One region of the Glaciihabitans sp. GrIS 2.15 genome, then DNA from elsewhere that is predicted to be linked to it. Evidence: predicted binding sites of a transcription regulator. Region 1 holds the regulator's gene; each other region holds the start of a gene.
What was found. The regulator HrcA, encoded in region 1, represses chaperone genes, less so after heat shock. The targets are predictions, from matches to a motif close to TTNGCACTCGNNNNNNNCGAGTGCNAA.

Region 1 (10,018 bases):
GGTGTCACTGACGCGGAGAACAAAGTCAAGAAATGGTGCCCCCGACTATCAAGAATTGCCTCTCCAGAGATACCCGCTGGGGCCGTGGAATGTCGGTGGTCGCGGGCAGAATCAGGTACATGAACAGCATTCCCGTGTTCGAAGAAACACCCGTCGAGGTTTCCTCGCCCGGCGTTTTCGGAGGCTCTGGAATCGCTGGAGGAATGCCCGAGCCCTGGGCTGAGCATGGGGCTCGGCTGGTAGGGAAATATACCGACAAGTTGCTCACCCGGTTGGAGGAAAACCGTCGCCAGGCTGCCGCGATCGAGGCGCAGCAGCTCACAATCCTGGATGCTTTGCGGCGCCACTTCGAACAGTCAGAAGCTCTACATCCCGACCAGGCCACCACCCACCGGTGGAGCGATTCAGCGGTCGCCCGCCGCACCCTGGTCACCGAGGTCGCGGCATCACTTCGGCTGCCGGAACGCACCGCCGAGCGGTTGATCGAAGAAGCCCGGATGTTGGTCCACCTCCTGCCGGGCACGTTCGCCGCCCTGCAGGTGGGAGAGATCTCCCGCCGGCATGCGACAGTCCTGGTCGCTCACGCCCAAGCGCTGCCCGCTGAGGCGTTGCCCGCGTTCGAAACTGCAGCCCTGCCCTACGCCCGCATCCTCACTCCCACGAAGTTCGACCGTAAAGCCCGCATCCTGCGCGAACGCACCCACCCCGACAGCATCCACGCCCGCACGGTGCAGGCGACCGAGAACCGATGTGTGACCCTCGACCCGGCATGCGACGCAATGGCGTACCTCGTCGCCTACCTGCCAGCCGAGCAAGGGATGGCGATCATCAACCGGCTCACCGACATCGCCCGCACCGAACACGGCCCCCATGGCGACGGCAGCGAAGAGCCCCGCACCATCACCAAGTTGAAGGCGGACATTCTCGTCGGGCTGCTCACCGATGGGGTCGTCGACCACAGCTACGTCGATGACACGATGGTCGACGAGCGCGGAATGCTCGTCACCCCACGGTTCCGCAAGGGATACGGGCACGGCATCACCGCGAAGGTCATGATCACCGTTCCCGTGCTCACCCTCCTTGGCCACGAAAACGAACCGGTCATGCTCGAAGGCTGCGGACCCATCGACGTGGAGACCGCGAAACAACTCACCGCACACGCGCCCTCGATGATCCGCCTGCTCACCGACCCGCACACCGGAATCGTGCTCGGAGTCGGTAAGTCCCGACAGATTCCGAAAGAACTCCGACGATGGCTGCACGTCAGAGACGAAACCTGCCGATTCGTCGGCTGCAACCAACCCGCAAGGGTATTCGACCTCGACCACACGATCGACGTCCAATACGGCGGGCTGAGCGAAGAATCGAACCTCGCCGCACTGTGCCCCAAACACCACGACGTCAAACATCACACAAACTGGACCATGGGCCAACACCCCGGCGGGAACATCACCTGGACCTCCCCATCCGGACGGGAATACACCACCCCACCCGCGATGCGACTCGCAGCAAGCCCCAGGGTACCCCTCTGACTCGGTGCCTCTGACTCGGTTCCTCTGACTCGGTACATCTGATTCTGCGCGGCGAGCGGCGCGCGGCGAGATCGCGTCGGGGGTCGGCGGGCATCCCTCGCGGGCGGCCGACACGGAGACCAAGGACAACAAACTCGAGTGCCCGCCCACCGTCCTTTGTGAGTCGGCACAACGTTCGTGAGCGTGCGACGGCAGGGCACTAGGGTCACGAACATGAGCGATTACCGTCCCCCCGTTTCCGACCTCGCCTTCGTCCTCGAGCACGTGGTGGGGTATCCGCAGGTCGCCGCACTTCCCGGCTACGAGCACGCCGATCTGGACACCGTCGTCGGGCTCCTCGAGGATTGTGGCGACTTCATGGTGAAGGTCGTGGCTCCGACCAACCAGCCCGGGGATGTTGAGGGTGCGCAGCGCGACGCTGACGGCACCGTGCGCACACCGGCGGCCTTCAAGTCTGCCTATCGGCAATACGTCGACGCCGGCTGGGGCAGCGTGCCGTTCCCGGAAGAGTTTGACGGTGGCGGATTCCCGTGGTCAGTTGGGCTCGCCATCCAGGAGATGCTCGGTTCGTCCAACATGGCGTTTGCGCTCTGCCCGCTGCTCACCCAGGGCGCGATCGACGCCCTCCTCCACTACGGCGACGACGCCCAGAAAAAGACCTACCTGCCGAAGATGATCAGCGGCGAGTGGACCGGCACGATGAACCTCACCGAACCCCAGGCGGGTTCGGACGTTGGGGCCTTGACCACCCGCGCCGTCCCCAAAGGTGACGGCACGTACGCCATCACCGGGCAGAAGATCTACATCACCTATGGTGAGCACGACCTCACCGAGCAGATCGTTCACCTCGTGCTGGCGCGCACTCCGGGAGCCCCGGCCGGCACCCGCGGCATCTCCTGTTTCATCGTGCCCAAGTTCCCCGTGCGCGAAGACGGCTCGCTTGGCGAACACAACGGTGTCTCCTGCCTATCGATCGAGCACAAGCTCGGTATCCACGGTGCTCCCACCTGCGTGCTCTCCTACGAAGACGCCACCGGCTACCTCATCGGCGAGGAGAACCTCGGCATGCGCATCATGTTCGTCATGATGAATAGCGCGCGACTCTCGGTCGGCACTCAGGGGCTCTCGATCGGGGAGCGCGCCTATCAAGGCTCCCTCGCTTACGCCACGGAGCGCAAACAGGGTAAGGCGATCGGTGCAACCGTTGACTCGCCCATCATCGACTTCCCCGACGTTCGTCGCATGCTCATGACGCAGAAGGCCTATCTCTCTGCGCTGCGTCGTCTCGTGCTCTTCAACGCGGTTCAGATCGACCTCAGCACCCACAGCACCGATGAAGCGGCGCGAGTGCGGGCGGCCGAGATCGTGGGACTGCTCACCCCGATCAGCAAGTCGTTCGGCACCGACCTCGGGGTGGAGCTCACCTCACTCGCCGTGCAGGTCTACGGCGGCATGGGCTACATCGAAGAGACGGGTGCGGCCCAGCATTTCCGCGATGTCCGGATCACGCCGATCTACGAAGGCACTAACGGCATCCAGGCCGCCGACCTTGTGGGCCGCAAGCTCGCTGTGCGCCGCGGCGCATCCTTCCTTGAGTTCATCGCGACGATGCGTGAGATCGATACGGAGCTTGCCGCAGCTGGAGATGACTTCGCCAGCATCCGCGTGCAGTTGCGCACCCAGCTTGACTCGCTCGAGGCAGCAACCGGATGGATGCTTCGCACCGGCCAGTCCGACCCGAACGCCGTGCTCGCCGGCTCGTCACCGTACCTGCGCATGTGGGGACTCACCGTGGGTGGCTGGCTGATGGCACGCTCGGCTCTCGCGGGCGTGTCAACGGGTGATGCCGACCTGGCGGACACCCAGCTTGTGCTCGCGAGGTTTTATGCCGAGCAGCTTCTTCCCCAGTCCGCCGGCCTATTTGGCGCTGCCACCGGGGGAGCGCGCGACCTCTTCGCCCTCGACGCCGACCAGCTTGCGGGTTCGGGTCGGGTGCCGAGCCGTTCTCTCGGCTAGCAGTCAGTCCTGATCGAAGCGAAAAGGCGGGCGCGGCGCCGGTAGAATCGGGCCATGCCCGCGCCATCCGTTCCGATGATCAGTCGTTCCTAGATGTCCGCGAAGTTGCCGCTCTGGGAGCGGGCAGTCACCTACGCGACCGTGGGTGCGACCCAGTCGTCCGATCTCCTAGCCAAGCCTCCCGCCGGGTATCGTCCGTTCCGACAGCGCACCCGGATCGGGCACGGCGATGCACGGTGGGACTATGCCTGGAACGAGGTGATGTCGTGGGGTATCCAGCGCAATAGCGGATTCCACATCGACGTCGCGGATGTCCCGGCCGCAGTCAGCGACCAGACCTACGTACCCGTCGCCTTCGACGAGGTGGGCGCTCCGATTGCCACGGCACTCGCTACCGATGAGATCGTCTTCGGGCCGGACGGCGACCCCTTCATCGTGCCGGGGGACTCGGTCCTGCTCGGGATCCCCTTCGGCCCATTCCACGTCACCGCCCCGGCGCGCGTCGTCTATGTCGTGGACGACCTGAATCGCAAGGGTTTCGCCTACGGCACGCTTCCGGGGCATCCCGAGAGTGGCGAAGAATCGTTCATCGTCGAGCAAACGGAAGACGGCTCGGTTTGGCTGGAGATCAGCGCCTTCTCCCGCCCCGCGAATGCCCTCTGGTGGATCGTCTACCCGGTGCTCCGGCTCTCCCAGCTGTATTACACGCGTCGGTATTTCGAGTCGCTCTCCGGTGTACTTCCGCCAGCCTCCGGAGCCTGATGCCGAGCGCCCTCCCGCTCGCTGATCCCGCACCCCCGGACGGCGCGCTGCCGTCATCCGTCACCATCGGTGCGGCCGAACGCAACTTTGGGGTCTACCTCCACGTGCCGTTCTGCCGGGTTCGCTGCGGATACTGCGACTTCAACACCTACACCTCAGACGAGTTGCGCGGAGCGAAGCGCACGGATTTCGCCGGCCAGGCGATCGAGGAGCTCGCTTTTGCCCGTCAGGTGATGAGTCGTGCCGAGTTGCCGGACCGGCACGCATCCACGGTTTTCTTCGGCGGCGGAACTCCCACGATGCTCCCTGTCAGCGATCTTGCGGCGATGCTCGCGGCGGTCGTAGACACCTGGGGACTGGTGGACGGGGCCGAGATCACGACCGAGGCTAACCCCGACTCAGTGGATGCCGACTACCTCCGTTCGCTCGCCCGCGCGGGTTTCACTCGCGTGTCGTTCGGCATGCAGTCGGCCGTGCCGCACGTGCTTGCGACTCTCGAGCGCACTCACGATCCCCAGCGCGTGCCGCTCGTGGTGCAGTGGGCTCGGGACGCCGGCCTCGGCGTGAGTCTCGACCTGATCTATGGAACGCCAGGGGAATCCCTCGCCGATTGGCGTGAGTCGCTCGAATACGCCATCGCAGAGCGTCCCGATCATGTTTCGGCCTATTCCCTCATCGTGGAGGACGGCACGAAACTCGCCAGGCAGATCCGGCGAGGCGAGGTGGCGCAGCCCGACGAAGACCTGCAGGCCGATATGTACGAGCTGGCAGATGAGTTGCTTGGCGCCGCCGGCTACGACTGGTACGAGGTGAGCAACTGGTCGCGCGAGTCGTCCGCGGACTTCGCGGAACATCGCTCCCGGCATAATCTCGCCTACTGGCAGGGACACGACTGGTGGGGAATCGGACCAGGCGCACACAGCCACATCGGGGGGGTGCGCTGGTGGAATGTGAAACACCCCGCCGCCTACGGCGACCGCATCGGTGAAGGCCTGTCACCGGCAGCCGGGCGGGAAACCCTCGATGACGAGACCCGTCGGGTGGAGAGCGTGCTTCTCGGAACCCGCATCCGTGAAGGGCTGGTCATTTCAACGCTGCCCGCTGGCGCACGCACGTCCATCGCCGGCCTGATCGGCGACGGTTTGGTCGACGGGGCGTCCGCGATCCGGGGAACGCTGGTACTCACCCTGCGCGGTCGCTTGCTCGCAGATGCCGTTGTTCGACGCCTGCTCGAATAGATTCGCCCCCTGCGACCGGACTAACTCGCGATGAACGTGAGTGCCACCGGGTAGGTGTAGAGCTCCCCGCGGTTGGCGGCGATCGCGGCAATGATACTGAACACGATGTTGAGTACGACGACCGCGATCAGCACGAGGGAGCCGATAAAGATCCAGAGTGTGAATAACCCGACGACGTAGCCGAGCAATACGGTGAGCTGAAAGTTGAGAGCGGCGCGGGTGTGCTCCCGAATGAACGGACCGCGGTCCCGAAGCAGAAAGTAACCGATCAGGGCTGGCAGGAAGTGGAAGAAGATCGCGCCGAGGTGCACGAGCGTCGCCCAGAGTTTCTCGTCGCTCGGGCTGAGCGGTTGGGTTGTCTGGTAGGGGTTCGGCGTGTTTTCTGACATCCGCCCATTAAAGCAACATGCCCGGTCGCGTGTGCGACCGGGCGTGCTGAAAGAGGCGGTTACTTGATGAGCCGAAGGGCGAACGGGTAGCGGTAGGGGAAGCCGTCCTTGGCCTTCAGGAACGCAATGATCGAGAAGACGATGCTGAGGATGATGACCACCCAAGCGAGGCCGCTGAAGAGGAAGCCGATTCCGAAAGTGATCACGCCGAGGATTGTGGCGACGATCTGGATCGCCACCTGGGCGATCGCCGCGGTGATCTGGAAGTTCAGTGCTTCCTTCGCCTCGCTATTGGTGAAGCTGCCGCGGTCCTTGAAAACGAGCCAGATGATCAGCGAGGGAAGGAAACCGATGATTCCGCCGAGATGTGCGAACGAAGCCCATTGACGGTCATCCGCTTCGGTCAAGGGAGCCGCCGGTTGCGGGGCGGCTGGCTGGTAGGAGGGGTCGGTCATGTGCAGAGCCTTTCGGTAAGCGGGTCGATCCTGGTTGCTAACAGGACGGACATCCTGCATGATCTCGCACGACCCCCGATCGAGAGCTGTGCGCGAGTACATGCATAAGGTAGCGCTCTCGTCACGGTGCGTGCAATGCCTCGGCCATAGTGTGTCACGGTACAATTGGCAGTCTGTAGCATCGAGTGCCAGCCACCCGTTGCGCGGAATCGGCGTTGTGGAGAGAGCAGGGTGGTCGGGATGGTGTCAGAACGAGGCCTCGATGTGCTTCGCGTCATCGTGCAGGACTATGTCGCCTCGCGCGAGCCGGTCGGATCGAAATCGATCGTCGACCGCCATTCGTTTGGTGTGTCAGCCGCAACCATCCGCAACGATATGGCGCTGCTCGAAGAGGAAGAACTTATCGCGGCGCCGCACACGTCTTCTGGCCGCATCCCCACCGATAAGGGGTACCGCGTGTTTGTCAACCAGCTCGCCGACCTCCGTCCGCTCAGTCCGGCCCAGCGCACGGCCATCGAGACCTTTCTCGGGGCGTCCGCCGACCTCGACCAAGTGCTCGGTCGCACCGTGAGGCTGCTTTCCCAGCTCACCCACCAGGTGGCGCTCGTGCAGTATCCCTCGCTTTCTCGCTCGCGCATCCGTCACGTCGAACTGGTGCGATTGGCGTCATCCCGAGTCATGACGGTGCTCATCACCGACACCGGTCGCGTGGAACAACGACTGCTCGACGTGTCCGCCGAGCTGGATCAGGCATTTCTCGGGGACCTCGGAACTCGCCTCAACGCCACGCTCGGAGGACTCGGGCTCGCAGAAGCGGCCGAGAAACTGGCATTGTTTCCCGAGCAATTTCCGCCCGACCAGGCAACTGCCGTCGGACGCATCGCCTCCGCGCTGATCGAGCAGGTACTGGCGAACCGCCAGGACAGGCTGGTCATGGCCGGAACCGCGAATCTCGTGCGCACCGAGGAAGACTTCAGCGGCAGCATCTACCCTGTTCTCGAGGCCATCGAGGAGCAGGTGACCCTGCTGCGGCTGTTCGGAGAGATGGAGCCAGATCACAACGGCTTCTCGGTGTCGATCGGCAAGGAGAATGAGTCGTTCGGCCTCGGGGAGACTTCGGTGCTGACAACGGGCTACGCGAGCTCCGGTGGAGAGGTATCACGCTTGGGCGTGATCGGGCCAACCCGCATGGACTATTCGAACAACATCGCGGCCGTGAGAGCTGTCGCCCGCTACCTGTCCCGCCTGCTCGGCGAGGACTAAAGACTAGAAGGAAATTGAGTGGCTGACCACTACGAAGTACTCGGTGTCGATCGCAGTGCGACGACCGATGAGATCAAGAAGGCGTACCGTCGCCTTGCCCGGGAGCTGCATCCCGACGTAAACCCGGGAGCGGATGCCTCAGAGCAGTTCAAGCTCGTGACGCATGCCTACGACGTACTCTCCGATGCGCAGCAACGGCAGCAGTACGACCTCGGCCCGCAGACCGGCTTCGGCGGCCAGGGCGGAGCGGGCTTCGGTGGCTTCGGTGATATTTTCGAGTCCTTCTTTGGGGGAGGCCAGACCCGCGGACCGCGTTCGCGTCGCGAACGCGGCCAGGACGCGCTGGTGCGCGTAGAGGTCGACCTCGACGAGATCATCTTCGGCACGACGAGGGACATTGAGGTGGACACCGCCGTGCTGTGCGAGACCTGCGACGGTTCGTGCTGTGCGCCGGGAACGACTCCGGTCACGTGTGATATCTGCCACGGCAGCGGCCAGATCCAGCGCACCGTTCGCAGCCTCCTTGGCAATGTCATGACATCGAGTCCCTGCGGCACCTGCCGCGGCTACGGCACCGTCATCCCGAACCCTTGCCCCACCTGCCAGGGCCAGGGCCGCGTGCGTGCGCGCCGCAGCATCCCGGTCGATATCCCGGCCGGAGTCGACACGGGACTTCGCCTGCAGATGCCGAACCAGGGAGAGGTCGGCCCGGCGGGAGGCACCGCCGGTGACCTGTACCTCGAGATCAAGGTACGTCACCACGACGTTTTCAGCCGCAACGGCGACGACATCCTCGCCACCCTCGAAGTGCAGATGACGGATGCCATCCTTGGTACCAGGACGACGCTCAAGACCCTCGATGGCGACGTTTCGGTGGAGATCCGGCCGGGCACGCAAAGTGCAGAGGTCATCACGATCAAGGATCGCGGAGTCACTCATCTTCGCGGCAGCGGTCGCGGAGACCTCAAGATTGGCGTGCAGGTGACGACCCCGGTGAAGCTCAACCACAAGGAGCAGGATCTCATCAAGCAGTTCGCGACCACCCGTAAGGGCGCGGCTCCCACTCTCACGCACTTCCAGCAGGGGCTGTTCCAGAAGCTGCGTGACCGCTTCCTCAACATCTGATCGCATGGCGCATTTCTACCTGAGCGAAGGGTTGGTTTCGGCGGTGGTCGGCGAGCGATTGACCGTCGGCGGGGCCGAAGCCCGGCACGCGGTGACCGTCAGCCGGATCGCCGCAGGGGAGCCGATTTCGATCGGTAACGGCGCGGGACTGATGGTCTCGGGCACGGTGGTCTCGGCCGAGCACACCGAGTTCGTCGTGGCGGTCGAGACCGTCGTCGAGACTCCGCCGGCCTCGCCGGCCATGTGGCTCGTGCAGGCTCTCGCCAAGGGCGACCGCGACGAGCAGGCGGTACAGCAGGCCACGGAGCTCGGTATCGACGGCGTTATCCCCTGGTCTGCCCAGCGCTCGATCGTCAAGTGGGAGGGCGCGAAGGTGCGCAAGGGGCACGATCGCTGGAGCGCAATCGTGCGCGAGGCCAGCAAGCAGTCGGTGCGGTCGTGGGTTCCAGAGGTCGGCGATCTCGCATCCCTCTCCGTGCTCGTCGCCCTGGCGAAGGTGACACGGATGCTCCTTCTCGAGCCGACGGCAGAACTCACGCTGAGTGCGCTCGAGCCCGATCATCGTGATGTGGTGATCGTCGTTGGACCGGAGGGCGGTATCGCGCCGTCGGAGCTCAGCCGACTCGAGACTGCCGGCGCCACGGCGGTACGGCTTGGGGACACGATTCTTCGCACCTCGACTGCCGGGCCTGCAGCGGTCGCAGTACTGAGCGCCCGACTCGGGCGCTGGTAGCGTCCTTACGCTCTGCGGTCCTGCGGTCCTGCGGTCCTGCGGTCCTGCGGTCCTGCGGTCTTGCGGTCTTGCGGTCTTGCGGTCTTGCGGTCTTGCGGTCTTGCGGTCTTGCGGTCTTGCGGTCCTGCGGTCCTGCGGTCCTGCGCGTTCGCCGTCCTATGCGCCTGCGTGTTCACGTGACCCCCGCGGGAGGGGAAAATAGTTAATCCGCTCAAAACTCCCTCCTTTCCACGTCGATTGTTGAAAAGTCCCTCCCGCGCGCGCGGGCTAAGAAGGGTTTCTCGCCGTTGGGAGCCGGCTTGTGGATCTCGCCCAGAACTCGAGATGCGCAGCGTGCGACGGCAGATGCGCAGCACTACTGCGGAGCCCAGACGCGCGGAACCCAGAAGCGCGGAACCCAGAAGCGCAGGACCCAGAAGCGCAGAACGAGCAGCTCACCACACGGCGCTGTCGCAGTGTTCCCAGCTAATTCCGGTCGCGGGTCGGCGGCGTCCCGTACCCTTGA
Region 2 (10,018 bases), on a different contig from region 1:
CTTGCTCCTCGCCAGTGAGGTACCGAGTATGCCCGTCGGTTTGACGAGCAGGACGAGCACTAGCACGATGAACGCGACGACATCGGTCCATTGCGAATTGCCGAGCAGGATTTGGCCGTAGTTGCCGATAAGCCCGATCAGCAGTCCACCGAGAAGAGCACCCCGAACGTTGCCGATCCCCCCGAGCACCGCCGCGGCGAACGCCTTGATGCCGAGCACGAATCCGCCGGAGTAGAGAACTCCGGACGGCACCTTCATCACATAGAACAGGGCGGCCGCACCCGCGAGAAGCCCTCCGATGACGAACGTGAGCACGATGATGCGCTGTTTATCCACTCCCATCAGGGTCGCGGTTTCCGGATCCTGCGCGACCGCACGGATACCGCGTCCGATCTTGGAGCGACGGATGAATTGATCGGTGAAGACCATCAGGATCACCGCGGCGACAACGATGGTGATCTGCTGGGTATCGACGATCGTGCCGAAGACGTCGAAGACCGGCTGCGGCTGGAACATCGTCACGGCGGGTTCGGGGTTGCCTCCACGCACCAGAAAGATCGTGTACTGGATGGCGAGCGATGCACCGATCGCGGTAATCAAAAAGACCAGGCGCGGCGGGTTGCGCTTGCGCAGTGGCCGATAGGCGAGGCGCTCGAGTGCATACGCGGTGGCCGCGGAGGCGATCATGCCGACCAGCAGGGCCAGGAGCAGGTCGCCGATGAGCGCGATCGGCGAAAGTGTGGGCACCGATCCACCGAAGCCGAGGGAGGTCAGGGTGAAAACTACGCCGTAGCAGCCGATGATAAAGACCTCGGAATGGGCGAAGTTGATGAGGTTGAGCACACCGTAGACCAGTGTGTAGCCGAGGGCCACGAGTCCGTAGATCGCTCCAAAGGTGAGGCCATCGAACGTGGCACTCCAAAAGTTTTGAATGAGCGATGGGACATCGAAGTTGATCCAGCTATCGTCCATCGGCACCATAGATATGAGCGTCGCGAGCATTGCACGTCCTCAGGGGGCCGCATCGTCGCGGGCCGGGGTAGTCGTTGGGTAGTCAGGTAATGGTGTGGGGCGGGCACACACGCGCCCGCCCCACGTCAATCATTGCCTGTCGACTAGCCGATCTGGCCGATGAACACGATCTTTCCAGCGTTTACCTTGTAACCGTAGACAGCGGGCTTTGCGAGCTCGCCCTTGTCGTCCCACTTGTAGTGCTTGCTGAGGGCGTCGGCGTCGTAAGACTTCACGTAGCTCAACAGGTCGGCGCGCGACGTCTTGCCCTTGTCGATACCGGAAAGCAACACCGTCGCGACGTCGTAACCCTCGATCGAGTAGGTGCCGGGAGCCGCGTTGAACGCCGTGTTGTAGGCCTTCGCGAAGTCCGGAATCAGCTCGCCGGGAATACACGGGCAGGTGAAATACGCGTTTGCCGACGCGTCGCCGGCCTGCTTGATGAACTGGTCATCCTTCGCGCCATCCGGTCCGACGAAGGCTCCCTTGAACCCCTTGGCCACCAATTGCTGGTCAAACGGTGCGCCCTCGGCGTAGTACCCGGCGTAGTAGACCGCGTCAGCCTTTGAGTTGATGATCTTTGAGATGACGGCCGAGAAGTCCTTCTGGCCGGTGGTCACCTTGTCGGTGCCGGCAATGCTCGAACCGAGTCCGGTCTTGGTCGCGCCCCCGAGACCGATGCCGTACTCCGAGTCGTCCTGCACGAGGTAGACCTTCTTGGCCTTGAGCTTCTCGGTGACGAAGTTCGCGGCGGCCGGTCCTTGCTGGCTGTCGTTACCGAGACCACGGAAGAAGGTCTTCCACCCGTTGGTCGTGAGAACGGGTGCCGTTGCCGAAGGGGTGATGTGCACGAGCCCCTTCTGCTCGAAAATATTGCCGGTGGCCTTCGATTCCCCCGAGAATGGGAGCCCGATCACGCCGACGATTGCCGGCGTGTTGACCGCCTGCGTCACCGGGCCGGTCGCCTTGTCCGGCGAACCCTCGGTGTCGAACTTGGTGAACTTCACCTGGCAGTCGGCATTTGCCTTGTTGTGTTGGTCAATGGCGAGTTGGATGCCGTTGAAGATGTTGATCCCGAGCTGCGCATTCGCTCCGGTCTCCGCACCGACAAATCCCAGCGTCGTTGCGGGGTCACACTTCGCTTTACCGTTGCCGGCCGGAAGTACCGCGTTCGCGGGCACCGGGATCGAGGTTACGACGGGAAGATCAGCCTTCGACCCACCTGAGGTACCGCCGCCGGTGGGAGCAGCCTGATTTGCACAGCCCGATAGTGCCATTCCGAAGGTTGCGGCAACTGCCAAGCCAACCATGATTCGTGTGTGCTTCATGTGATTGATTTTGCCTTCCATGCTGTCACGCTGCCGGAGCACGCCGTCGCGCACAGGCTTTTTGCGAATAGATTCGCCACCCTATCCCTAGTTTTGCGACGAATCGCCAGCATCGGCCGCTGAGCCGAAAATGTGATCGAACTGTGGTTTCCCAGATGGTGCCCACATTCGCGGGCCTCTCGGTGATCACCGAACCGCCAGTCACCCCGCGCCGACGCCGGACTCTCCCGAGTCAGCCGGCGATCACATCCCCCACCCGCGCAAACCGTCCTTCCGCGCCGTAGCGATACAGCCCGAAATGTGCAGGACTGGTGTCCCCGTTGACATCGAAAGTGATGGCGCCGGAGATTCCGTCGTAGTTGATGTCTGTTGACGTCTTCAGGACGTCGAGGCATTCACGATAGGTGGTGCACTGGATGCCCCCGGCCGATACCTCTCGCAATCGCGCGGCGATCGCGGCACCGTTCGCATCCTTCGCTGCGGTCGCGGCCAAAGCGGCAAGAATTGTGGCGTCGTAGGCCTCCTCGGCGAAGAGCAGGTCGGTGACCGCCGGGGCAACGGCGGCGACCTGCGCGGCGAAGGCGGCCGTCGGCCCAACCCCTTCGAGCAGTCCATTGACGTTCGTCAGCGTTCCGACGGGGAGGGCTTGCGAGTAGTCGGCAGTGTTCTGGCTGGTGAGCCACAGCTTTGCTCCACCCCAGCCGGCCGCGGTGAGCTGAGTGATCATCCCCGTGTTCTGCTCCATCGCGCTGAACGGGCTCACGAACACGACGTCGTCGGGCGTTGCCGCCTTCACCGCGGCGACGATGGGCGCCGGATCCTTCGTGGTCCCATCAATCTTCTGCACGCTAACCAGGGCGCCGGATGCCGCGAGGGAGGCGCGCATCGTACCGAGGATGGCCCGACCCATGTCGTCGTCGAAGTAGACGATCGCGATGCGCGCCTTTCCCCCGCCGATGGTCTTCGCGAGCGCGCTCCCCTCGAGAGCCGCAGATCCGATGGTGCGGAAGAAATACCCCTGCGAGGCCACCGAGCTCAGGCGGGGCGAAGTGGCAGCGGGGGAGATCATCGGTAACTTCGCCGCAACGATCTTGGGGATGACGCGTTCGGCGAGCACTGACGAGGACGGCCCGATCAACACATCCGCCTTCGCGCTCACCAGGTCGGCGATCGAGCTCTCGATCGTCGTGGTCGTGACGTCGCCGGAGTCGCGGGCGAGCATTTCGACCGGTTTGCCGAGCACCCCGCCCGCATCATTGATCTCCTTCACGGCGAGGGCCACTCCGGCCGCCTGCCCGCCCCCGAGATAGGACTGAACGCCGGTGCTGGGGAAGAGGGTGCCGATGCGCAGCACGCCGTCGCCAGCGGGCGCCGTCGCCGATGCGGAAGACGGAGCGGGTGGTACCGGCAACGGGGAGGTGGCTGAACACGACACGAGAGCGAGACTGAAAACCACTCCGGAGACGATAGCCGGAAGCGTTCGGGAGCGCGACATAGGAGGCCCTTCGGGTCAAACGGGTATTTTCGAACCCTACAGTTCGGTCAGCGAGCCGGAGGTAAGGCGCGACGGAAGCGACGCCCGGAGACCAAGACATCCACGCTGAGAATCGCGAGCGCCACCCAGACCAGCCCAAAGCCGATCCAGCGGGCCGGGGGCATCGTCTCGTCGAGTACGAATGCCCCCACGATGAATTGGAGCACCGGGGCAAAGTACTGGATGAGTCCGAGATAGACGAGGGGAAGTCGCCGCGCAGCGGCCGCGAAGAGAAGCAGCGGAACGGCGGTCACCACGCCCGCGCTGATCAACAGCACAGTGTGCGCGACGCTCACCGTTCCGAAAGTGAGCCCGGCGCTCGCGCCGACTACAGCCAGCTGCACGATCGCGACGGGCGTCAACCAGACCGTCTCGAGGGTGAGCCCGCTCACGGCACCCACTTCAGGTCCGACTCGCTTCTTGATCAGGCCGTATAACCCGAACGAGAAGGCGAGAACGAGGGAAATCCATGGCAGCGCCCCGTAGTTGAAGGCAAGCACCACAACCGCCACGAGGCTCGTGCCGACGGCGATCCACTGGGCCATCCGCAGCCGCTCGTGCAGGAAGATGACGCCGAGCAGCACGGTGACGATGGGGTTGATGAAATAACCGAGCGACGCCTCGATCACCTTGCCGTCCAGGGTCGCGAAGACGTAAACCTGCCAGTTGACGTAGATGAAGACCGCGGCGAGACCCATCGTGAAGACGATGCGCGGCCGCCGCAGAAGCGTGACCAGCGCGCGCCATTGGCGGGTGACAGTGATGATGATTCCGCAGAACACCAGCGAGAAGAGGATGCGCAGGGCGACGATCTCAAACGCGCCGGACGGCTGAAGCAGCAGGAAGTAGAGCGGAAGGATGCCCCAGAGCGCGTAGGCAGCCACGGCCATCACGACACCCGATCGTTCCGTCGACTGTTCGGGGTTTCTGGAGCTGGACATCATGGGGATGTTACGGCACAAAGCCGCCCCCGAAAGACGAAGGGCCCGTTCCGAGGAAATCGGAACGGGCCCTTCGACAGGAGACTGATTAGTGAACGACGACCGCGAGAACATCGCGAGCCGACAGCACCAGCAGGTCTTCCCCGCCGTACTTCACCTCGGTTCCGCCGTACTTGGAGTAGATGACCTTGTCGCCAACGGCGATGTCGAGCGGGATGCGGTTACCGTTGTCGTCGATGCGACCGGGTCCTACCGCGACGACCTCGCCCTCCTGGGGCTTCTCCTTCGCGGTGTCCGGGATGACGAGACCGGAGGCAGTGGTCTGCTCGGCTTCGACCTGCTTGATGACAATGCGATCTTCGAGCGGCTTGATGGACACTGCCACGGTTGACCTCTTTCTTGGAGAACTTCGAAATCTGGAGGGTTAGCACCCTCCTGTGGAGAGTGCCAGATGTAGCTTAGCCGCGCGTTAGCACTCCTGCAAGGTGAGTGCCAATCGGCGGCTTGGTACGGTGGGGCGATGGAATCCTCCGAGCTCGTCGAACTGCTGTCCGGCGACGGCCTGAGACTCCTCGCTTCGTTGCCTCCGTGGCAGTCGAGCTCAGACGTGCTCAAGACCGTGAACGAGCTTCGTCGGGCCGGTCACTCCCCCGGACTCGTGGCCGCGGTGCTGAGCCAGTCGAAGCTCCGGGCGAAAGCGGTCGGAAAGTTCGGCCCATTCGCCGAGCGGATGCTTTTTACCGAGGCCGGGCTGGAACAGGCGACCCGGCTGCGGGTTGCGGCCCTCCACGCCGGACGCTTCCAGTCGGCCGGGCTCAGCCGCATCGCCGACCTGGGGTGCGGGATCGGCGGCGACGCGCTCGCCTTCGCATCCTTGGATCTCGAGGTGACGGCCGTCGAACTCGACGAGGTGACCGCCGCGATCGCCGCCTACAACCTCGCCCTCTGGCCGAATGCGATCGTCGTGCACGCCGACGTCACCGCCTTCGACCTCGAGGGTTTCGACGGGGTCTATCTGGATCCCGCCCGCCGAACGGCGGGTCACCAGAACACCTCGCGCCTCTCCGACCCCGCGGACTATTCGCCGACGCTCGAGACCGCCTTCGATATCGGCGACCGACTCCCCACCGGCATCAAGCTCGGCCCCGGCATCGACCGCAACCTCATCCCCGCGGGCGCCGAAGCCCAGTGGGTATCGGTCGATCGTGACGTCGTCGAGCTCGGGCTCTGGTTCGGCGCGCTCGCCCGGCCGGGCATCCGCCGGTCCGCTCTCGTGCTCGGCGAGCACGGCACGGCGGAGCTCTCCTCGAGCGAGGACAGTGCGGATGTCGAGACCGGCACGCTGGGCGGCTTCCTGTACGAACCCGATGGTGCCGTCATCCGCTCCCGCCTGATCGGGGACCTCGGCCGGCGTATCGGCGCAACCATGCTCAGCGACGGCATTGCCTACCTCACCTCCGATACGGCTCTCGAGACGCCGTTCGCCGCCTGCTTCCGGGTGATCGAGACTTTTCCGCTCGACGAGCGTCGGGTGAAGAGAGAGTTGGCGGCCCGCGGCATCGGGTCTCTCGAGATCAAGAAGCGCGGGGTGGATGTCGACCCTGCGGCCTTCCGCAAGAAGCTCTCGCTGCGTGGTCCCGAGTCGGCGACGCTCGTACTGACCCGCGTTGCGGGGCGACACGCGGCGCTGCTCTGCGAGCGCGTCACCTTCCGGTGACAAAAAAGACCCGCGCCTTCTGGCGCGGGTCTTTGGAGGCAGCGTTCCGTAGAAACGGCGAGTCGGCTAGTAGTTTCGCATACCGGCCGCCGCGCTCAGCGCGAAAATGAGGATAGTTCCTCCGACAATCAGGATAGAAAGCCCGACCCCCACCCAACCCGTAATAATCGCGGTGAGCCAGAAGCCCTTCGCGGGGAGACCCTCACGCTTCTTGCCCATCGAACCGAGGACGATGGCGGCGATCGAGGCAGGGATGAACCAGCCGAACGCCACAACGCCCACGATTCCGGCGATCATGCCGATGAGGCTGAGGGTCTTCTTGGGGGCGAGGCCCCCGGCCGGCGCATAGGCGGTCGTCGGAGGGGTGTAGCCGGGTGCGGGCGGCGGCGCGGGAGCAGCACGCGGGGGCGTCACAGACTCGGCTGGCGGCGGAACGGGCGGCACGGCGCCGTTGTCGGGGTTGGTCATGGGATGCTCCTTCGAAGAACGTGCCAGTATCAGGCGTTTCCCAGCATTTCATTGTCGCCTCCCCGTGTCAAACGAGACAGACAACGCACGCGGCTGGTTCAGGCCTGGATAATCGTGACCGGCAGGGTCGAGTCGGCTCCGAAGGAGAGCGAGGATGGCCCGTGGCCAGCCTCGATCAGCCGCGCTGCGATGGCCGCGATCATCGCCCCGTTGTCGGTGCAGAGCGAGAGCGGGGGGATCCGGAGTTCGATCCCGGCGGCTGCACAGCGCTCGGCCGCAACTTCGCGCACACGGGCGTTGGCCACGACTCCTCCCCCGAGCAGCAGGCGAGGCACACCGAGGTCACTGCATGCCGCGACGGCCTTCGTGAGCAGCACATCGGTGACCGCTTCGCGGAAGCTGGCCGCGACATCCGCCACCGGAACCGGCTCACCGGCATCCTGTTTCTGCTCCACCCAGCGCGCAACCGCCGTTTTGAGTCCGGAGAACGAGAAGTCGTAGCGATGCTTCGCCAGGTCGTTGGGCTGGCTGAGACCGCGCGGGAAGCGGATTGCCTTCGGGTCGCCGCCCACGGCGACCCGGTCGATCTGCGGTCCACCGGGATAGGGAAGACCCAGCAGTCGCGCGACCTTGTCGAAGGCCTCGCCGGCCGCATCGTCGATGGTCTCCCCGAGCAACTCCACATCGGAGATCAGATCCCGCACGAGCAGGAGTGAAGTATGCCCTCCCGAAACCAGCAGGGCGATGGTAGGCAGTTCGATATCGGTGCCGTCGTCGCGCAGCGCGTCAGCACCGACATGACCCACGAGGTGGTTGATCGCATACAGCGGCTTATCGAGAGCCACGGACAAGGCTTTGGCCGCACCCACGCCCACCATGAGGGCCCCGGCGAGGCCCGGTCCGCTCGTCACTGCGATGGCGTCGAGTTCAGCCAGTGTCACCTTGGCCTCGGCGAGCGCAGCAGTGAGGGCCGGCGTGAGGGCCTCTAAATGCGCGCGGGCGGCAATCTCGGGGACGACGCCACCGTACCTGGCGTGTTCTTCCATCGACGATGCGATCACGTTGGCGAGCAGTGTCGTGCCGCGCACGATACCGATACCGGTCTCGTCGCAGCTGGTCTCGATCCCGAGCACGAGGGGGCCGGTCACCGCCGCGCTCACCCACCCACCGCCGGTCTGGTCGTGGGGTCTTGCATTGCCAACCGCATGACAATGGCGTCTACGTTGTCCGGATGGTAGTACCCCACACGAACCGCGATCTCCTCAAAGCCCAGGGTCTCATAGAGGCGCTTCGGTCCCGGGTTGTCCGCGCGCACCTCCAGGAACAGCTCGCGCGCTCCTCGTTTGCGTGCCTCGCCGATGAGCGCGTTCATGAGCGCACGGCCAAGTCCACCGCGCCGGGCACTCTCTGCCACCGCGATGGTCTGAATGTCTCCCTCGAGCGCTCCCTTCGGAGTGAAGAGTCCGGCATAGCCGTCAAGTTCACCGGGAATTCCGATGCGGTCGGCGACGAGGTAATAGCACTGCGGATTGCGCAGGTCGCTGAGCATCGCCTCGCTCGACCATGCGTCGGTGCCGAATGTGCCGGTCTCGATCTTCATGATGCCAAAGAGGTCGTCGGTCGAGGCGGTGCGAAGCTGCCAGCTCACTCAACTCACCCGCTTTGGACCGGCCGATACCGTGACATCCGGCGCTCGCAGGTAAAGTGCCTCCGGTCCGGCGAAGGCCCGCCGATGAAAGAACAACCCCTCGGCGAGCAGGCCGGCGGATGCCGCGGACACCTCCGCCGCGTCGATCCGCTCGTAGCGCGAATAGCCGGCGACCTGCTCGGACAGGTCAGCGGGACGGCACAGGCCCGGCCCCTGCAGGCGAATCGGAAATCCTACCGGGTCCACTCCGGAGTACGCCGAGAAATAGATCTCACGCCGGCGGGCATCTGTCACCACCAGAACGGGGCCGACGTGGCCTGTTGCGTAGTGCCCCCAGGCAACAGCATCGTGGCTCACCACCCGCACCAGTGGCTTGGATGCCCCGAAGGCGAAGGCCTGGGCCGCCGCGATCCCGACGCGCAGCCCGGTGAACGGTCCCGGGCCCATACCGGCCGTGACCCCGGAGAGAGAGTCAATCGAGATGCCGGATCGCTCGATCGCGAAGAGGATCGCCTCGCCGATCACCTCGGCATGGCGTCGGGTGTCGGATTCGTTGATCTCGGAGAGAATACCGCGGTCCCGGTCTACGACGGCAACGCTGGTGCCGGCGGAGGTATCGATGGCGAGCAGCATCAGTCCAGCCTAAGGTCGCGCCAGCGTGAGCCATGGCCGGTGATGGAGACGAATCGCGGCTCAACCGGTTCCTCCCCGTCGGCGATTACGGCGCCCGCGCCCGTCGGTCGCCGGATATCGATCTCGATCCAGTGTTCGGCAACTCCGTCGAGCATTCCGGCCGCCCATTCGACCACCACGATCGACGCCGACCAGTCGATGTCGAGATCGTCGAGCTCCGCCGAGCTGCCGAGTCGGTAGGCGTCCACGTGCACAAGCGGTGCACCGCCACCGATGCGGCGATGGGTGCGGGCGAGCACGAAAGTGGGGCTCGTCACCGATCCGCGCACCCCGAGTTGGCCCCCGAGTCCGCGGGTGAAGGTCGTCTTACCCGCTCCCAGCTCGCCATTGAGTGCCACGAGATCGCCCGCCCTCAGCTCCCGGGCGATTCGCGCCCCGAGCTCGGCCATGCGTTCCGGGGTATCAATCTCGAGCTGCATAGGTCCACTCGATCCTGCCGCCGAGTCGCGTGACGATCTCGTAGTTGATGGTGTCGGCGGCCCGCGCCCAATCATCCGCCGAGGGTGCTCCGGCCGATGGATCACCGAACAATATGGCCCGGTCGCCCACGGCAACGTCGTCGTCGCCGACGTCGACGACGAACTGGTCCATGGCCACCCGCCCGGCCACCCGATAGCGCTGGCCATTGATCGACACCGGACCGCGTCCAGAGGCCTGGCGCGGAATACCGTCGCCGTA
Region 3 (10,018 bases), on a different contig from region 1:
GGCGGCCCCTTTCGGGACCGCCTTCCGGGGTTTGTGCAGGTGAGACCTAGAAGTCCATGCCACCCGAGGGGTCACCCATCGGTGCCGCGGCCTTCTCGGGCTTGTCGGCGACGACGACCTCGGTGGTCAGGAACAGTCCAGCGATCGACGCTGCGTTGAGCAGTGCCGAGCGGGTGACCTTCACCGGGTCATTGATTCCGGCGGCCAGCATGTCGACATACTCACCGGTCGCGGCGTTGAGGCCGTGACCGCTCGGCAGGTTGCGAACCTTCTCGGCAACAACGCCAGCCTCGAGACCGGCGTTGAGCGCGATCTGCTTGAGCGGTGCGTCGACGGCGACCTTGACGATGTTCGCGCCAGTGGCCTCGTCCCCGGTGAGCGCCAAAAGGCCCTCGGTGGCGAAAGCAACAGCGCCGGCCTGGATCAGTGCAACGCCACCACCGGCGACAATGCCCTCTTCGACGGCAGCCTTAGCGTTACGAACGGCGTCCTCGATGCGGTGCTTGCGCTCTTTGAGCTCGACCTCGGTCGCGGCGCCCGCCTTGATGACGGCAACCCCACCGGCAAGCTTGGCGAGGCGCTCCTGGAGCTTCTCACGGTCGTAGTCGGAATCGGTGTTCTCGATCTCGGCACGAATCTGCTTGACACGGCCAGCGATGGCTTCGGTATCGCCGGTACCTTCGATGATCGTGGTCTCGTCTTTGGTGACGACGACCTTGCGGGCGCGACCAAGCAGGTCGAGGGTGGCGTTCTCGAGCTTGAGGCCGACCTCCTCGGAGATGACCTGTCCACCGGTGAGGATCGCGATGTCCTGCAGCTGCGCCTTGCGACGGTCGCCGAAGCCCGGAGCCTTGACGGCAACGGACTTGAAGATGCCGCGGATCTTGTTGACGACGAGGGTAGCGAGGGCCTCGCCATCCACATCCTCAGCGATGATGAGGAGCTGCTTGCCCGACTGGATGACCTTGTCGACGATCGGGAGGAGGTCCTTGATGTTGGAGACCTTCGAGTTGACGATGAGGATGTAGGGGTCTTCGAAGACCGCTTCCTGGCGTTCGGGGTCGGTGACGAAGTACGCCGAAAGGTAACCCTTGTCAAAGCGCATGCCCTCGGTGAGCTCGAGCTCGGTTCCGAAGGTGTTCGACTCCTCTACGGTAACGACACCCTCCTTGCCGACCTTGTCGATCGCTTCCGCGATGAGTGCTCCGATTTCGGGGTCACCAGCAGAGATGGATGCGGTTGCCGCGATCTCTTCTTTGGTCTCGATTTCCTTGGCCCCGGCGACGAGGGCGGCGATGACGGCCGTGACGGCCTTGTCGATGCCGCGCTTGAGGCTGATCGGGTCCGCGCCGGCCGCGACGTTGCGCAGTCCTTCGCGCACGAGCGCCTGAGCGAGAACGACCGAGGTGGTCGTACCGTCGCCGGCGACGTCATCCGTCTTCTTGGCTACCTCTTTGACGAGCTCCGCGCCGATCTTCTCGTAGGGGTCGTCGAGTTCGATCTCTTTGGCGATGGAGACACCGTCGTTCGTGATGGTGGGGGCGCCCCACTTCTTCTCAAGTACGACGTTGCGACCGCGCGGGCCGAGGGTCACCTTGACAGCGTCAGCCAGGATGTTGAGGCCGCGCTCGAGGCCGCGACGGGCCTCCTCGTTGAAAGCAATGATCTTTGCCATGTGTGTTTTTCGTCCTTCCGGGACGTCATAAAAGCAACAGCTATTGGCACTCTCAAGAAGGGAGTGCTAGATGATTCTGGCACTCTCCCCCTGAGAGTGCAAGTGAGCTGCCGACGGTCGGAGAGCTAACCGGGAGCGACGAACGAGACGGACCCCGCCGTGGGAACAAGCTCTATCCACGTGTTACCTGCGACGAGACGCACCGCCGCCCCCGCCCCGTCGACGAGATGAATCGGATCGGTCGCTGAGGACTTCGACCACGCGGCGTGCACGGTGCCGCCGCCGGACGATATCCAGGCCTCACCCGAGCCGATCAGGTTGGTCTTGGGCACGCCCTGGTCGTCGGTTACTGCGACGCGGATCACGACGACGTTCGTGGCAGAAAGCTGTGCTCCCGCGCTGTCCAGGTCGGGCCCGGCGCCCTGCGAGCGCAGAAACACCGAGCGCGCAGCATCCCAGGTCCAGCTGCCGGTCGAGATTCCGGAGAATGAATAGTTGACCACCGCCGTGGGGGTACCGTCCTTCGCCCCGGTCGACGCGGGCGTGGTGAGGGAGTACACGAACTGCTGCGCGGGGGCGGGGATGCTCGAGTGCTGGGCGAGAAGGTCCTTGGCCCTCACAAGCACATTGTGCGGTGCCGCCCTGGTGGGCGTGCGGAAGAAGGTGCTTGCGGTGTCCGCCTGACCGTGGATGGCGTTGTAGACGGGCGTCCTACGCATCAGGTCGACGAAGCGCTGCTGGCCGCCGGAGTAGCAGATGATGCCACCGAGCGGCGAGACGATGTCCGGGTCCATCGGGCGGATGGACCGGACGGGGCCGAGCAGTGCGGGGATCGTAGACTGCCACACTGCGACGTAGCGAGTGAGGCCGCCCTCCACCAGTTCCTGGTACACGAGGTCGGCGCTCTCGAGGCCGACCTGCGGCCGCGCTACTGGCAGGTTGTCGATCTTGGCGGCGATCGACGCGTGGTCGAGGGAACCGGCCGGCACTGTCGTACCGCGCAGCGGGGCGATCGCGGTGGGCGGCGGAGTCGTGAAGGTGGGAGTAGGGCTCGGGGTGGGAGAAGGCGCGACTTTCTCCGGCGCACACCCCGCGGTGGTGAACCCCAGGAAGACGGCGAGCGTCACCGAGACCAGCGCGCGAGCGCATACGCACGACCGCGCCCTAGAGTCCCCCACGGCCTCAGACTAACGGCGTCCGGGAGCCCGGACATCGTTACTCGGGGCGCGCCCTTCGATCACGCGGGCGGCGGTGGCATCCTATTGCGCCAGCCGCACGGATTCAGCCTGGGGGCCTTTGTTGCCGGAACCGACCTCGAAGGTCACACTCTGGCCCTCTTCGAGCGCTGTGAAACCGCCCATGTCGATCGCCGAGTAGTGAACGAAGACATCCTTGCCACCCACCTCCACCGTAATGAAGCCATAGCCCTTTTCCGCGTTGAACCACTTGACGGTTCCGTTCGCCATCGAATACTCCCCGGTTGTCGCCGCGCGCCGCTGCTGTCAGCAATCAATCCCAGATAACAGTGGGGATCCAAACAAATCGGGACGATTCAACCCGTGACAAAACACAAATTTGGAGCCGGGTGAACAGCAGCTTGGGTTCAACCAGCCGGGGGAACGTAATCGCTGCCAATGACCGCTGTGATCGGGGACCCGGGGAACGCCGGGGAGAGGCGGATCTCGCCGATCTTGAGCGAGAGCACCATGGCGCGTGCGGCTGATTCGTTTGCGGCATCTGCGTAGTACACGACGGTCTTGGTGATATCGCTCGAGCCGGCGTTGGTGCGAGACCCGATGCCTGGCGCGGCGCCGCTCCATCCCTGCTTCACCAGGTTGTCGCCGACCGCCGCAGCGAGGCCCTTGGTCTTCGTGCCGTTGAGAATCGTGATTGCCAGCGCCGGGTTGATTTTCACCTCAATGCTCGGCGTCGGTGTGGGAGTCGGTGTCGGTTTGGTGGTCGCGCGCGCGCTCGCGGTGGCGAAGGGGAGTTCGATGGTGCCGCGGATCACCGCAAGGCCAAACAACCCCGCCGCGACGAGCACACCGGTGGCGAGAGCGGCCCAGGCGAAAGCGATCCATCCGCGACCCCTCTTCGGCGCGGAACGGTGGGCGCCGTTCCGAAGCAGGTCGTCAGGCACGCTGTCGAAGCGGTCAGTCGATTTGGTCGCCATCAGTTCTTTTCGTTGATTGGGTTACTGGTGTGTGGAATCGGGGCTGCCGAAAACCCGAGCAGATCGCGCTTCGGTTCGGGCATCACGCATCCGCTGCAGCCGTCGCACCAGCATCGGATCAAAGAGAATGGCCTCCGGGAGGTCGAGCACCGCGTTCAGCAATTGATAGTACCGGGCCGCCGGGAGGGCGAACTCCGCGCGGATCGCCGCTTCCTTCGCTCCGGCGTGGCTCCACCATTGTCGTTCGAACACCAGAATGCGCTGCTCGCGCGACGGGAGCGATGACACACCCGGAGTCGCTGACGGGATCTCAGACCGGTCAGACGAGGCTGGCACGGTTCTCCCTCCGCTCTGCCGCAATACTAGGGCTCGGTCGCTGTAAAAAAGTCGATGCCCGCGGGCATGCCGCGTATTTGGGCGGCAGGGCGCCGCTGATGGCTACAGGACGGCGATCCAGTCGAGCGATTGTCCATGTGGTCCGGTGAACGCGAGCGGTACCTCGTCCAGCGCGAGCACGAATCGTCCGTCGGAGCCCCCGTCGTCGGGCAATGCCGCTCGCACGGTCGGCAGGCCACGCACGCCTTCGAGCGAGATCCAGCGGGTATCGAGGGAGCGCACCAACTCCACGAAACGCATCCGCGCGGCGAACGGCAGGTAGACGAGTACTGCACTCGTGATCACGACCAGGGTCGCGTCATCCGGAGCCTGCGCGGCGAGAGACGCGAGCACCGAGGCATCCCCCCGCACGATACGCGGCGGATTTTCAGCGGCAATGCGGATGGCGGCACGCAACCGTGCGCGGCGCTCGTGTTGCTCCGGCCAGACCAGCGTCTCGAGCCAGTACATGTCGTCGGCATCGCGCACATCGAGGGGATGGAGGTCGAGGCCGGCCCGCCAGACGATCCGCGGCACCGATCTCGGCCGCGGCATTCCTCCTGTCGTCGTGGACTCGAGCAACACCGTGCTCGGTCCGGCCGGGGGATCACGGGGCGCGCCGCCGTCGTAGGAGTAGCTGTAGCGGTCGGGGAAGAGACACAGGCCGGCGCTCGCACCGACCTCGAGCAGGGCGAGCGGACCGGGGATCAGTGACAGCGCCGGCAAGAGTGACGCGCAGCGCCTGGCCTCGTTGGTCTGCGTGCTGCGAGCAAGAGCCTCACTGACAACTGCCGACCAGTTCGGCATGAGCCAGCGTCGGAAGGCCGGGTAGTCCCTCTCTGGCGCCCCGAGCAGGCGTGCGCAGGCGAAGACGAGATTGGGCTGCCGCTTTTGCAGGGGAAGCTCCTCGATGAGAGTGATCAGCGCTGGGTCATCCGCCACACCCAGCGCCCACTGCTCGTAGATCGCGGACTGGCCACGCGCCTCGAGCTCACCAAAGTCGCGGTACCAGGTGGAGGTATCCACTAATGACCCGCGCGGTACATCGAGATGTGCGGGATGCCCGCCTCGATGTAGCTCCCGCCGAAGGATCCGAAGCCGAACTTGGCATAGAGCGGGGCGATGTACTCCTGGGAGTGCAGCAGCATTGACTCGTGGCCGTGCTGCTCTATCACGCGGGCAAGGAGCACCTGCGCGAGGCCTTCGCCGCGACGATCCGCCCGCACGACCACCCGGCCGAGACAGAGGTTGGCGTCGAGATGGGAGGCTTCGGCATCGAACAGCACGCGCAGGTAGGCGGCCGTGCCAGTGGCATCCGCGATCCAGAGGTGCTCGGTGGTAGGTTCCTGATCGCGGTTGTCGAGTTCTTCCTCATCGATTCGCTGCTCTACGAAAAAGACATCGGTACGCAGCTTGACGAAGGAGTAGAGCACCTCCAGTGTGAGTTCACTCCACGATTTCTGGACGACGGAACATTCGGGCATGGTGCCGAGTTTAATAAGATGAAGGTTTCATCTTGACCGTCTTATCCCCTAAGGACTCCTCATGAGCAAGAACACCGACTCCACCTCCTACCCGGTTGCCAAGAGCGACTCACAATGGCGTGCGGAACTTGACCCCACCCGGTTCTCGATCCTGCGCGAGGCCGCCACCGAGCGCCCCTGGTCGGGAGCACTGCTCGATGAGAAGCGCGCCGGGGTCTACACCTGCGGCGCGTGTCAGGCCGAGCTTTTCGCCAGCAACACGAAATTCGAGTCCGGATCGGGCTGGCCGAGCTTCTACGAATCGGTCAACCCCGATGCCGTGATCCTCAAGACCGACAAGAGCCTCTTGATGACCCGCACCGAGGTACTCTGCGCCAACTGCGGTTCGCACCTCGGGCATCTTTTCGACGACGCTTACCAGACGCCCACCGGCGACCGGTACTGCATGAACTCGCTCTCGTTGGACTTCACCGAAGAAAGCTGAGCCGTCGATGTCGATCCTGGAAGCCGTCACCCGCCGCCGCTCGCAACCAAGGGTGACGGCTGACGCCCCTAGCCACGCCGAGCTGCTGCCCCTCGTCGCGGCCGCGGCCTCCGTCGCCGACCATGGATCGCTGCGTCCGTGGCGGCTGATCGAACTGCGCGGGGATGCTCGCGCCCGCCTCGGAGTAGCGTTCACCGAGGCGAGCGGGGCCGACGCGAAGGATGCGGCGAAGCTCGCCGACAAGCCGCTGCGGGCATCCCTGCTCATCGCCGTGGTCGCATCATTCCAGCCGAGTCACAAAGTGGCCGACTGGGAGCAGGAGGTCGCGGCATCCGGCGTTGCCCACACGCTCAGCCTGTTGTTGGATGAGGCGGGCTGGGGTGTCATGTGGCGCTCCGGCCACCTCACCCGCTCGCTGCCGGTGCGCGTGATGCACGGTCTCGCCGACACCGAGCAACTGCTCGGCTGGCTCTATGTCGGCGGTCGCGACGGCGGCGAGAAAGCTGGCGAACGCAAGCCGTTCCCCTCAGAGCAATACCTCAGCGTCCTCTGATCGGCAGTTTTCCGAGCGTGCGAGACGGGAGTGCGGCGATCATGACCGCCACGAGCGTGAGCAGAGTGCCGATTACGGTAGAGGTCACAATTACCTGGCCCCGCGTCGGAAGTACGACGTCGAGCACGAGCGACATCACCAGTTGGCCGGCAACTGAGCCGAGCCCCAGAAGCAGAACCCCGGTGACTCGCACGACGATCACCGCGCCGCCGATGAAGATCGTGCCGATGAGGCCGCCGAGGTAGAGCACCGGGTTGGTCGGCATCCGCTCGGGCAGCCCGACGATGGCCTCGTGCACCAGGCAGACGACGAGCAGCACGATCGTGCCGACGAGGAAGTTCATGAAGGTGGCCGCGAGCGCAGATCCCGCGACGCGGCGCACCTGCCCGTTTACGGCCTGCTGGACGGCCACCGCGAACCCCGCCGCGAAGGGGAGCAGAAGCATCCAGGCCGGGATGTCGCCGCCGAAGCCCGCCGAGACGGCTACTCCGACCGCCGCGAGCGAAAGCACGGAGCCGACAAGGCGGGTAAAGGTGATCGCGGCTGGCGGGGTGTGGCCGATACCGTTGCGATCAATCGCGAGTCCACTGAGCGTCTGGCCGCAGACGGCGGCAACGGTGAACAGCGCGATCCCGAGCACCGCCCCGGTGATGCCCTGCGAGAGCACGAACAGGGCGCCGCCCGCTCCCCCGCAGAGGTACCACCACGGGGTGGTACCCGTGCGCACGGAGCCGAATGCCACCCGCAGTCCGCGCCGCCCCGGAGCCCACACGCTCAGCGCAACAAGCAGGATGACGAGACCCGAACCGAAAGAGATGACGGCGGCGAGATAACCGTCCGCGAGTGCCCGACCGAACTCGCCGTTCACCCGGGACTGGATGGCGGTGAGCACACCAACGATGATGGCCCCGAGAAGCCCGAGCGTGACGGCGGTTCGCGAGTGGGCCGGGTGCACGAGTGTCATGAGGTCCAACGTTATCGGCCCCGGCGCGACGACCCGCACACGGCAAGTAATATGAATACCCGTTCGCCCCCTTAGCTCAGTTGGCCAGAGCACCGCTCTTGTAAAGCGGGGGTCGTCGGTTCGAATCCGACAGGGGGCTCCACACCGCCCGGCAACCACCTCCCGTTTTTGCGAGCACCTGCAGGTCTGCACAGGGAGGTGATCGTAAAAACGGGAGGTGGATGTGCGGTCCGGCGGATTCGCAGGGCCTTGTGCGCGTCTGGGCGAATCGGAGCCCTTACACCGTCAGCTCCCTGCGCGCGGGCGGCCCGTCATCCGCAACAAACGAGGCGTAACGGATGCCGCCCTCGACCTGTGCCTGCGTGGATTTCCTCGCTGCCGGATGCGGGTCCGATTTTCGCAACGACTCCACGCCCTCCGGCCCGTTTGCGCCGACGGCAGTCAGTCGGCAGATTTCCTCTACGAGAGGTCGCTCCCGGCAACGAAGCCGAGCCCCCTCGCCGCGCCGCGTACCCCACATCCATCACCCGTTTTTGCGACCACCCGCAGGTTTGCACACGGAGGTGGTCGCAAAAACGGGAGGTGGATGCCGAGAGCGGCAACGCGGGATCAGGCGGCGACGCCGAGCTTGTTCAGGGAGTCTTCGACGATCGTGAGGCCTTCCATTCCGGGGAGGCCCGCGATGGCTGCGTCGATCTTACGGGCGCCCTTTCGGCCTTCGGGTCCGCCCATGAGGTGACCCATCACGTGCACGACCTCGGTGCGGTCCATGATGCTTGAGCCGACCGGAGCCCAGAAGTTCTTGAGCGCGAAGCGCGCGAGCACCTGCGCCTTGCGACTCTTAGCGAGGCGATCGCGGGCCTGGGAGGTGTAGAACGCCACGTGGCGCGCCTCCTGCCTTGCGATCCGCTTGAGCAGTTCGGCGAGCACCGGGTCTTCCTCGAGCTCGGCCATGCGGTTATAGGCGGTGATCGCCGACCACTCGTTCGCGGCGCCCCAGGCCATGTGCACGGCCACGAAGTCCGTGCCAACGAGCTTACCGGCAATGGACTGCTTGATCGGGTCGAGCTTGTCCTTCCACCCGAGCTTCAACCGATCGGCCTTGATCTCATCGAAGTCAACAACGATTCCGTGGATGCCGAGAACTGTCGCCAGCGCCTCGCCATGCCAGAACTCCTCGCGGTTCCACATTGTCATGAAGGCGCTCATGTCCGCTTCCTTATGGGAGGGGGTGGTGAGCAGGTCGCGGGTGTAGCAAACGGTGTGATATTCCACATCCGCCATATATCGAAGCGTCCGGAGGGATCCTTCGGGAAGCGGATGCTCGTGAAAACGCTCCAGGTCGAGATCGTCCCAATTCACGGAGACCGAGGTCGCGGTGTACTTGTCTACATCGAATGCCATGTGCTGTGGGAAGAGGCCAGGCGGCTACTCTCCCGCTCCTTTCGAGCTGTTACGAACCAGTGGGGTGGGATCCGCGTTTCCAGTTGTGGATGCTCCACTTTCTTCGTTGCGCTTCGCGCGACAGATTGGTGTCCGGATTGACGGCGCTGGGGTTTCCCAGCAGCTCGAGCCAGACCAGGTCGGCATGACTGTCACCGTAGCCGTAACTCTGTGAGAGATCGAAACCGTTGGTTTCGGCGTACCGCAGCAACCAGGCAGCGCGGGCCTCGTCGACAAGCGGCGGCTGGGCGAGATAACCGGTGAGCACACCATCGCGCTCGTGCATCGACCCGGCGATCACCTCGTCGAAGAGATCGGCAAGTGGCGCTACGAGCGTGCCGATGGATCCCGTGACGAGCACGGTGCGATGGCCGGCGGCCCGGTGTTCCTTGATACGGGCGATGGCGGCGGGCATGGTGTGTCGCAGCAGCGTCTCGCGGTAGCCGCCGGAGACGACGCTCTCGAGGCGTGCTGCCGGCATGCCACTGTACCGACGAAGGAAGACGCGGATGAACTCGCCTCGGTCTCTGCGCTCGGCGCTCAGGTAGCCGGGGAGCGATCCGAGCAGGCTCGCTACCTCGGCGGGCCAGGCCGCCTTTCGGAATCCGGCCGAGCGCACCCACAGGTACTGCTCGACGATGTTGGAGTCGACGACAGTGCCCTCGAGGTCGAAAACGGCCATGACATCCGTGCGCTCCGGAAGCGCCTTCTGCACCTTCTCTGCCGCCGCGGGACGCACCGCGAATGCGCGAGTGAGCGTCGTGATGGCCGGGAAGTGAACGCGCTGGAGGTAGTCCTCCCAGTCGATCGTCGTCACGTCGAATCCGGTGTCCTCTTCTGGCGAAGGTGCGAGGGAATTCCCGAGGG

Region 2: a site for HrcA is predicted at 5,284-5,310, ahead of groES (co-chaperone GroES). Genes of this name have one in related genera too.
Region 3: a site for HrcA is predicted at 1,719-1,745, ahead of groL (chaperonin GroEL). Genes of this name have one in related genera too.

The regions. Positions count from the first base shown of each region.
Region 1 covers NZ_JAXCHU010000001.1:406,611-416,628, forward strand. Annotated here, with positions in the region: gene RCH11_RS01965 (HNH endonuclease signature motif containing protein) at 120-1,532, shown strand; gene RCH11_RS01970 (acyl-CoA dehydrogenase) at 1,746-3,548, shown strand; gene RCH11_RS01975 (DUF1990 family protein) at 3,642-4,310, shown strand; gene hemW (radical SAM family heme chaperone HemW) at 4,310-5,548, shown strand; gene RCH11_RS01985 (DUF4870 domain-containing protein) at 5,569-5,937, opposite strand; gene RCH11_RS01990 (DUF4870 domain-containing protein) at 5,997-6,392, opposite strand; gene hrcA (heat-inducible transcriptional repressor HrcA) at 6,633-7,655, shown strand; gene dnaJ (molecular chaperone DnaJ) at 7,674-8,780, shown strand; gene RCH11_RS02005 (16S rRNA (uracil(1498)-N(3))-methyltransferase) at 8,785-9,513, shown strand.
Region 2 covers NZ_JAXCHU010000004.1:152,723-162,740, forward strand. Annotated here, with positions in the region: gene RCH11_RS07350 (branched-chain amino acid ABC transporter permease) at 1-1,002, opposite strand, end outside; gene RCH11_RS07355 (branched-chain amino acid ABC transporter substrate-binding protein) at 1,116-2,339, opposite strand; gene RCH11_RS07360 (ABC transporter substrate-binding protein) at 2,572-3,834, opposite strand; gene rarD (EamA family transporter RarD) at 3,882-4,817, opposite strand; gene groES (co-chaperone GroES) at 4,903-5,199, opposite strand; gene RCH11_RS07375 (class I SAM-dependent methyltransferase) at 5,335-6,531, shown strand; gene RCH11_RS07380 (DUF4190 domain-containing protein) at 6,598-6,999, opposite strand; gene tsaD (tRNA (adenosine(37)-N6)-threonylcarbamoyltransferase complex transferase subunit TsaD) at 7,098-8,159, opposite strand; gene rimI (ribosomal protein S18-alanine N-acetyltransferase) at 8,156-8,647, opposite strand; gene tsaB (tRNA (adenosine(37)-N6)-threonylcarbamoyltransferase complex dimerization subunit type 1 TsaB) at 8,648-9,280, opposite strand; gene tsaE (tRNA (adenosine(37)-N6)-threonylcarbamoyltransferase complex ATPase subunit type 1 TsaE) at 9,280-9,759, opposite strand; gene alr (alanine racemase) at 9,743-10,018, opposite strand, start outside.
Region 3 covers NZ_JAXCHU010000004.1:25,119-35,136, forward strand. Annotated here, with positions in the region: gene groL (chaperonin GroEL) at 47-1,675, opposite strand; gene RCH11_RS06725 (DUF3048 domain-containing protein) at 1,801-2,853, opposite strand; gene RCH11_RS06730 (cold-shock protein) at 2,935-3,141, opposite strand; gene RCH11_RS06735 (LytR C-terminal domain-containing protein) at 3,279-3,848, opposite strand; gene RCH11_RS06740 (DUF3263 domain-containing protein) at 3,870-4,184, opposite strand; gene RCH11_RS06745 (DUF2332 domain-containing protein) at 4,287-5,249, opposite strand; gene RCH11_RS06750 (GNAT family N-acetyltransferase) at 5,249-5,707, opposite strand; gene msrB (peptide-methionine (R)-S-oxide reductase MsrB) at 5,769-6,191, shown strand; gene RCH11_RS06760 (nitroreductase family protein) at 6,199-6,744, shown strand; gene RCH11_RS06765 (DMT family transporter) at 6,731-7,708, opposite strand; tRNA gene RCH11_RS06770 (tRNA-Thr) at 7,774-7,850, shown strand; gene RCH11_RS06775 (ferritin-like domain-containing protein) at 8,318-9,112, opposite strand; gene RCH11_RS06780 (SDR family oxidoreductase) at 9,162-10,018, opposite strand, start outside.